Regions from separate parts of the Megasphaera vaginalis (ex Bordigoni et al. 2020) genome, predicted to be linked through region 1. Evidence: riboswitches for the same ligand, from Rfam matches in the RefSeq annotation. Region 1 holds a riboswitch; each other region holds the start of a gene.
What was found. Region 1 has a riboswitch for S-adenosylmethionine ahead of C0977_RS07365 (MetQ/NlpA family ABC transporter substrate-binding protein). Riboswitches for the same ligand answer to the same signal wherever they lie in the genome.

Region 2: it holds a riboswitch for S-adenosylmethionine, as region 1 does, so the genes downstream of both, C0977_RS06700 (branched-chain amino acid transport system II carrier protein) here and C0977_RS07365 (MetQ/NlpA family ABC transporter substrate-binding protein) in region 1, are expected to answer to the same signal.
Region 3: it holds a riboswitch for S-adenosylmethionine, as region 1 does, so the genes downstream of both, C0977_RS04385 (methionine ABC transporter ATP-binding protein) here and C0977_RS07365 (MetQ/NlpA family ABC transporter substrate-binding protein) in region 1, are expected to answer to the same signal.

The regions. Positions count from the first base shown of each region.
Region 1 is NZ_OEQB01000005.1:48,837-51,157, forward strand. It holds gene C0977_RS07360 (DUF445 domain-containing protein) at 1-1,179, shown strand, start outside; SAM riboswitch class I at 1,292-1,390, shown strand; gene C0977_RS07365 (MetQ/NlpA family ABC transporter substrate-binding protein) at 1,504-2,321, shown strand, end outside.
Region 2 is NZ_OEQB01000004.1:189,594-191,914, reverse strand. It holds partial or broken gene C0977_RS06700 (branched-chain amino acid transport system II carrier protein) at 1-995, opposite strand, end outside; SAM riboswitch class I at 1,069-1,171, opposite strand; gene C0977_RS06695 (hypothetical protein) at 1,627-1,914, opposite strand; gene C0977_RS06690 (DNA polymerase IV) at 1,945-2,321, opposite strand, start outside.
Region 3 is NZ_OEQB01000003.1:36,327-38,647, reverse strand. It holds gene C0977_RS04390 (methionine ABC transporter permease) at 1-253, opposite strand, end outside; gene C0977_RS04385 (methionine ABC transporter ATP-binding protein) at 234-1,277, opposite strand; SAM riboswitch class I at 1,355-1,450, opposite strand; gene hpf (ribosome hibernation-promoting factor, HPF/YfiA family) at 1,625-2,149, shown strand.

The sequences.
Region 1 (2,321 bases):
CTCCTGTTCGTCATTCAATCAGCCCTCATCGGCAGTATCGCCGACTGGTTCGCCGTCACCGCCTTGTTCGAGAAACCGCTGGGATTTCCCTACCATACGGAACTGCTGTACAGCAATCGGGAACAGATTATCGACAGTATTACTAAAATTATTTCCAAACAGCTGCTGCAGCCCAAGATTTGGCAAGATAAGCTGCGCAACATTTCGTTCATCGATAAATTATCGGTATGGCTGCGCGAACCGGCGGGAAAGGAAAAATTTCGAAATCTGCTTTATGCCGTTTCAATCCGAGCCTACGGTTTTGCTCAAAAAGGAGACACACAACAAGCGATCCTTATTCGTTTACGCAGCTATCTCAAAAAGCAACCGCTCGTCAACTTTTTCCAGGACCGTCTCATTTCCCTGTTGGCTGACCCGAACAGCAACATGTTCACAGATACGCTCAATCTCATCAGAGAACTTATTGCCAGCGACGAATTTGACACGGTGATAAAAGATCTGATCCTGCAATGGCAGGAAGAATCCAAACATTCGACGGTCTCCACGCTGACAATTAACAAAGTACTCGGCATCGTGGACCCGCAAAAAATAGCTCAGGATATCAAAAGCGGCCTGCTCATCTGGCTTGATCATTGGGAACAGGCCGATGCGGCGCAAAAAGAGTGGCTCTGCCGCAAGTTTGAATTGTTTCTCTATTCCATGAGCGGTCAATTGGCCTTCGCCGTCCAGAACTGGCAAGACCAGTTCATCGATTCCCTGCCGCTCGAACAATGGCTCGATGCCACCCAAGGGTCTGTTGAAATCTATTTTACAAGCGGTCAGACAGGACAGGAGGAACTGAAGGATATGTTGGAAACGCAGTTCTTTCGGTACATTGCCTATTGCCGTTCCCATGAATCCGTAAAAAACTGGCTTGATGAACAGATCTGCCGCACCTGTAATATTCTTCTCGAACACGAACACAGTCTCATCGCCATTGCCGTCCGTGACGTCCTGTCAACTTTTGACAAGCGGAAATTTAACGAATTCCTTGAAAACAAACTGGGCGAAGACCTGTCGTGGATCCGCATCAACGGAGCCATTGTGGGCGCATCCATAGGCTTTTGCGTCTTTTCCTTCTTATATTTCCTTTATCAGCCCCTAGTCGTGCCGCTGATCCGTAATTGGGCCTTCACGTAGCCGCAAAGCCACGACTTTCCGTCTTGAAAAACCGTCATATGCGACGAGCTGTCATTTCCTCTTGACAAGATCGCGGCGACGCGTTATCATTACTTTCAACAACTGCATACCGTTTTCATCAAGAGCAGCAGAGGGACTGGCCCTGTGAAGCTGCGGCAACCTCCTTTCGGGGAAAGGTGCTAATTCCAGCGGTTTTACCGACAGATGAAGGAGCATATACACAAGCCGTCATCGTCATGACGGCTTTTCTTTTGTCACTTGAAGACGCTGCTATGCCGGTTGAAATTTATACTCATCATTATAATATACAGGGGGAATTATCAAATGAACGTATCCGTAAAAAAAGTTATCAGTCTCGCCTTAATTGCGGCAACATGTATCTTTGCAGCAGGCTGCGGCAGCTCCGACACTGCCGATACTACAAAAAAAGAAATCAAAGTCGGCGTAACGGCAGGACCGCATGCAGAGGTAATGGAAGAAGTGGCTAAGGAAGCGGCCAAACAGGGCATTACGCTGAAAGTCGTCGAATTTAACGACTATGTCCAGCCGAACAAAGCCCTTGCCGACAAAGACCTCGATATGAACTCCATGCAGCACCAGCCTTACCTTGACAATGTCATCAAGAAACAGGGGCTGAAGTTAACGTCTATCGGCAAATCCATCATCTTGCCGATGGCGGCGTATTCCCATAAATACAAATCCCTTGCCGACGTCACCCCGGGAGCCAAAGTCGCCATTCCGAACGATCCGACAAACGGTGCGCGCGCACTTCTTCTGCTGCAGCAGGCAAAATTGATTACCTTGAAAAACGGCAATTCCGTTGACGCTTCCGTAACCGATATCGTCGAAAATCCGAAGAATTTGCAGTTCGTCGAATTGGATGCCGCTCAGATTTCCCGCTCTCTTGACGATACCGATCTGGCTTGCGTCAATACGAACTACGCGATTCCGGCAGGCCTGAATCCGCAAAAAGACTCGCTCATCGTCGAAGACAAAAACTCGCCTTACGCTAACGTCATCGTCGTTCGTGACGAAGATGCAAACAATGAAACGTACAAAAAGGTCGTCGCCATTTATCAGTCGGAAGCGATTAAAAAGTTTATTGAAGAACACTTCCAAGGCACCATCTTGCCGGCGTTCTA
Region 2 (2,321 bases), on a different contig from region 1:
GAATGACCTTGGCAAACGTCCCCAAGACCATTAATGCCAGTACGGGCGGATAGGAAATGCTGTAGATCCACCCGATATACGTAACGATGCCGTCAACGCCCAAAAGCGCCGTTGCCGCCGATACCGCCGCCGTCACGATAACGAAAAAACGATACGACACCCTTCCCGCCGACAGCGCGCTGAATAATGGCGACAAGTAACGCGGCACGGCCAATGGACTGTTCGTAATCTCCGCTGACACAGGCCCCCATATAAAGAAGACTGCCATAAATAACCAGAAGCAGAATAACCGTAATCAGGCCGCACAACACCATCGCTTCATTGCGCGATTTCCGCGTCGTATACCCCTTGGCCTCGACGGCACCGATAAACAAGGAAGCCATGATGAAGCTGACCAGAACGTCACCGGTATTATATCCGCCCAAGAAAGCATTGACAAAAGCATTCTCCACAACGGGATCTGCCGGCGTCCCCAAGGGAAAAAAGATGCCAGCCGCACCGACAACAATGAGGATCAACGCCAATATCGGAGTCAAATATTTGCCCATCTTATCAAAAACGCTGCCTTCATCAAAGGTAAAAAAATAGGCGACGGCAAAATAAATCAGCACGCCGGCAGTAAAAGGCAGATCGGGAAAATTCCCCTGTACGCCAAGCTGAACGGCCGTCGCGCAAGTCCGCGGAATGGAAACAAAGGTACAGATAATCATCAGCAACGTTAATAAGATATGATACGTGTGCTTGCCGACATGTGCCGTAAGACGCCGCACATCACCGCACCGGTTAATAACCAGAAGCGCAAACACAGGCAACAGAATGCCTGACAAGGACAGCCCGAGCAGTGCCGGAAGAAAAGCGGTCCCGCTGCTCAAGCCCAACTGCGGCGGAAAAATAAGATTGCCGGCGCCGAAGTACGTCGCAAAAAAAGCAAATCCGAGAATAAAAACGTCTCGTAGCCGCACCGTTCGGCCGGCAAGTGTTTTCGTTTCAATCATGACGATTCCCCCTAACGAATGATTGCACAAAAAAATGCGTCATCATAACGATGACGCACCTGCAAAACCCCTATTGTCATCTGTCGCCATCGCCGTGGCGCTGGAATTGGCACCTTTCCTTCCGGAAGGTTGCCGCAGCGTCGTCGGGCCAGTCCCTCAGCTGCTCTAGATGCATATTGTAATGAGACTTCTTCACTATATACCGAAAATGCTCCCCCGTCAAGCCTATCCTTTTCCGTGCACGTTCTCGCACCAGCCGTTTCCCATGACCAAAATGTGGACAACCGGCTCAAAACAGCTGTAAAAAATGGCGTAATTACGCCATTTGTACAATTCTTCACACAAAATTTACCCTTTTCAGGATAACTTATACACAAAATCACAACACCTGTACACAGCCGTTTCGCCTTCCGTCAAGATTCCGCCTTATCCTCTCCAATATGCGAATAGCAGGAGATAAGCCACGGCTCTTTCCGCCTGGAGATATCTGAGTTATCCACAATTTAAGCGGTATCTCGTCTCGAAAAGAAGGAGAAAAAGCGGCGAAAAACAGGGCATTTAAAGCCTATACACAGACAGGCGCCAAGATTGTGTGTAATTTGTGCATAACATGTGGCATATGACGAAAAAATCAATCTACCTTGCGGCTCCAATCAATATGCACACCCAGTTCCATCCAGACCTTCGCCAGCGCCAATCGCATCGTTTCCCAACTGGCGACAGGCCGTTCTTTGATCGTCTCGAAAAAAGACAGATCGACATAGTTGTGAAGCGTCTGGCAGGTCGTCAGGTACTCGTAAACCTTTCGGTTGATCTCGTCATTACAAAGATGAACCTGTACGGTCCGTGTATCTGCATCGTATTGAATATACCCGTTATCATTCGTTCCCGTATGCGCAGCTATTTTGTATATGGCCATCGTAAAAAACCTCCTTCAGTTGCTGACTGTTTATTTTCTCGTCTCTCTATCTTGTGATAATTCCCAAAGAAACCCCTTCATGATCGCTTGTCTGCCGAACCGTTCCTGCAGTCTGTCGATCGCCGCCGTCACCTTTTCCTGTGTTTCCGCATCGTCAGAAAAAAGATCGCCCTGTATTTGCAGCGGCTGCAATTGACTGACCGTCAGCCCTAAAAGCCGTATCGGCTCAAACGCCAGATCTCTGGTAAAAAGCCGTTTGGCCGCAAAATACAACTGCGCTTCCGCGCAAGTCCCCATCGTATCCAGCGTCAACGACCGCGTCACGGTCCGAAACGACGCAAACCGGACCTTGATCGTTATCGTTCGCCCCATAAGGTGATTCCGGCGCAATCGCCAGGAAACTTCAT
Region 3 (2,321 bases), on a different contig from region 1:
TGCCGGCAATAATACGGGTCAACGGGATGATGGCGACCATGAGAATAATAAACGGCACGGAACGGACAATATTGACGACAGTGCCGAGAATACGATTGATGAAACTGTTTTCCAGAATATGGCCTTTCGATGAAGTGACCAAGGTGACGCCGAGAGGGATGCCGATCAAAGAGCCGATGAACGTCGCTACACAAACCATGAATACCGTTTCTTCTATGCCTTGCGTCAGTAATTTAATGATTTCCGGGGACATAACCTAAAACCTCGCTTTCAATGGGTAATTCCTTGATGTATGAAAATGCTGCCGTTTGTGTTTCCATGTCGCCCATGATGACGATGACGAGATACCCGAAGGGCTCGTCCTGGATATAGTCGATGTCGCCGTAGAGGACGCTGACGGCGGCATTTGATTTTTTGGCGATATTCATCACGACCGGATCTTTCGTAATCTCGCCTTTGAAGCGAAGGCGCACGAGCATATTGCGGTCAGGCGCCGGTTGGTCGCTGATGCCCATTTTACGGATTCCCTCGGGGATTTCCGTATTGATAACGGATTTGACGAAGTCCTGCATCGTTTGTGATTGCGGGGCCGTAAAAATATCGACAACCCGCCCTTGCTCCTTAATAACGCCGCCTTCGATAACGGCGACGCGGTCACAGATTTCTTTAATGACCGCCATTTCATGCGTGATCAGGACAATCGTAAGGTTCAGGCGTTTGTTGATATTCTTCAACAAATCGAGGATCGATTTCGTCGTTTGCGGATCGAGGGCCGATGTGGCTTCATCGCAGAGGAGAATTTTTGGATCGCTGGCCAGGGCCCTGGCGATGCCGACGCGTTGTTTCTGGCCGCCAGATAATTGGGACGGATAATTGTATTGGCGGTCCGTCAGGTCTACGAGATCAAGCAATTCATCGACCTTTTTTTTGATCACCTCTTTTGAGGCTCCGATCAATTCGAGGGGGAAAGCAATGTTGTCAAAAACCGTACGTGAAGACAGGAGATTAAAATGTTGAAAGATCATGCCGATGTTTTTTCTTTCCCGGCGCAACTGGCTGTCGTTCATTGCCGTCAGCTCTTTGGTATTGATAATGACTTTGCCGCTCGTCGGTTTTTCCAGCATATTGATGCAACGCACCAACGTTGATTTACCGGCGCCGCTCTTGCCGATGATGCCGAATATCTCGCCGTCTTCGATCGTCAGATCAATGCCGTTTAAGGCGGTGACCTTCGCCTTGTCGCCGTAAGTTTTGGTGATATTTTCCAGGATAATCACGGTATCAGCTCCTTAAAACACAGTTTGTAAAATAAAAAAAGCCGTCAACAGTTGACGGCGCACCAGAACTAAGCTCATGTCATCTGTCGGAATCTCCGATGGAATTGGCACCTTCCCGAGTGGGGGTTGCCGCAGCTTCATAGGGCCAGTCCCTCTGCTGCTCTGGATGAACAGTATATTATGCTGTTGCCGTTTATCTTATCATGAACGGGAAATGATGTCAAACGGGAGTTGCCGTTTATTGCAAAACTTTCACAGCAGGAATTTGCATGTCGCTGTTGAATATATAAAATATAAGGGGAAATACGGTGCAAGCTTTATTTCCTTTATGAAAGGAAGGGATTTTTATGGCAGCAGTTGTAAGAGGTAAGAATATTGAAATTACTCCGGCATTAAAGGAGTACGTACTGAAGCATGAGAAAAAGGTTACCAAGTATTTCGATAGCGAAGTGAATTTGCAGGCCGTTCTTTCTATTGAAAAAGACACTAAAATTGCTGAACTTACAGTCAAGGTCGACGGCGTCGTGCTGCGGGTTGTAGAACGTAATGACGATATGTATGCCGCAATTGATCTCGGCTTTGACAAGATCGTGCGTCAGATTCATAAATATAAGACAAAAATTGCGCGCCGCATGAAGGGCGATTCCTTCCATGCCGCGTTGGTAGAAGGCCCTGACGCTCCGGAAGAAGAATTTGAAGTTGTCAGAACCAAGAAATTTGCCGCACGGCCGATGGATGTGGAAGAAGCAATTCTGCAAATGAATCTCGTCGGTCATGATTTCTTCGTTTTCCTCAACTCTGACACGGATACGATCAGTGTGGTCTATAAACGGAAACATGGTAAATACGGACTTATTGAGCCGGAATTCTGAGCAGTTGATCCCTTGCCTTTGTGGCAAGGGATTTTTTTGCAAAAAGACATGCTTTTTAAGTATATATGTATAGTTGACATAGGTATTAGCTATATTTTCGTTTTACTTGTATACTGAAAGCAAGATGGAGATAGTAAGATTGAAGGAGGGACAATGAAGAAAAATAAAAAAA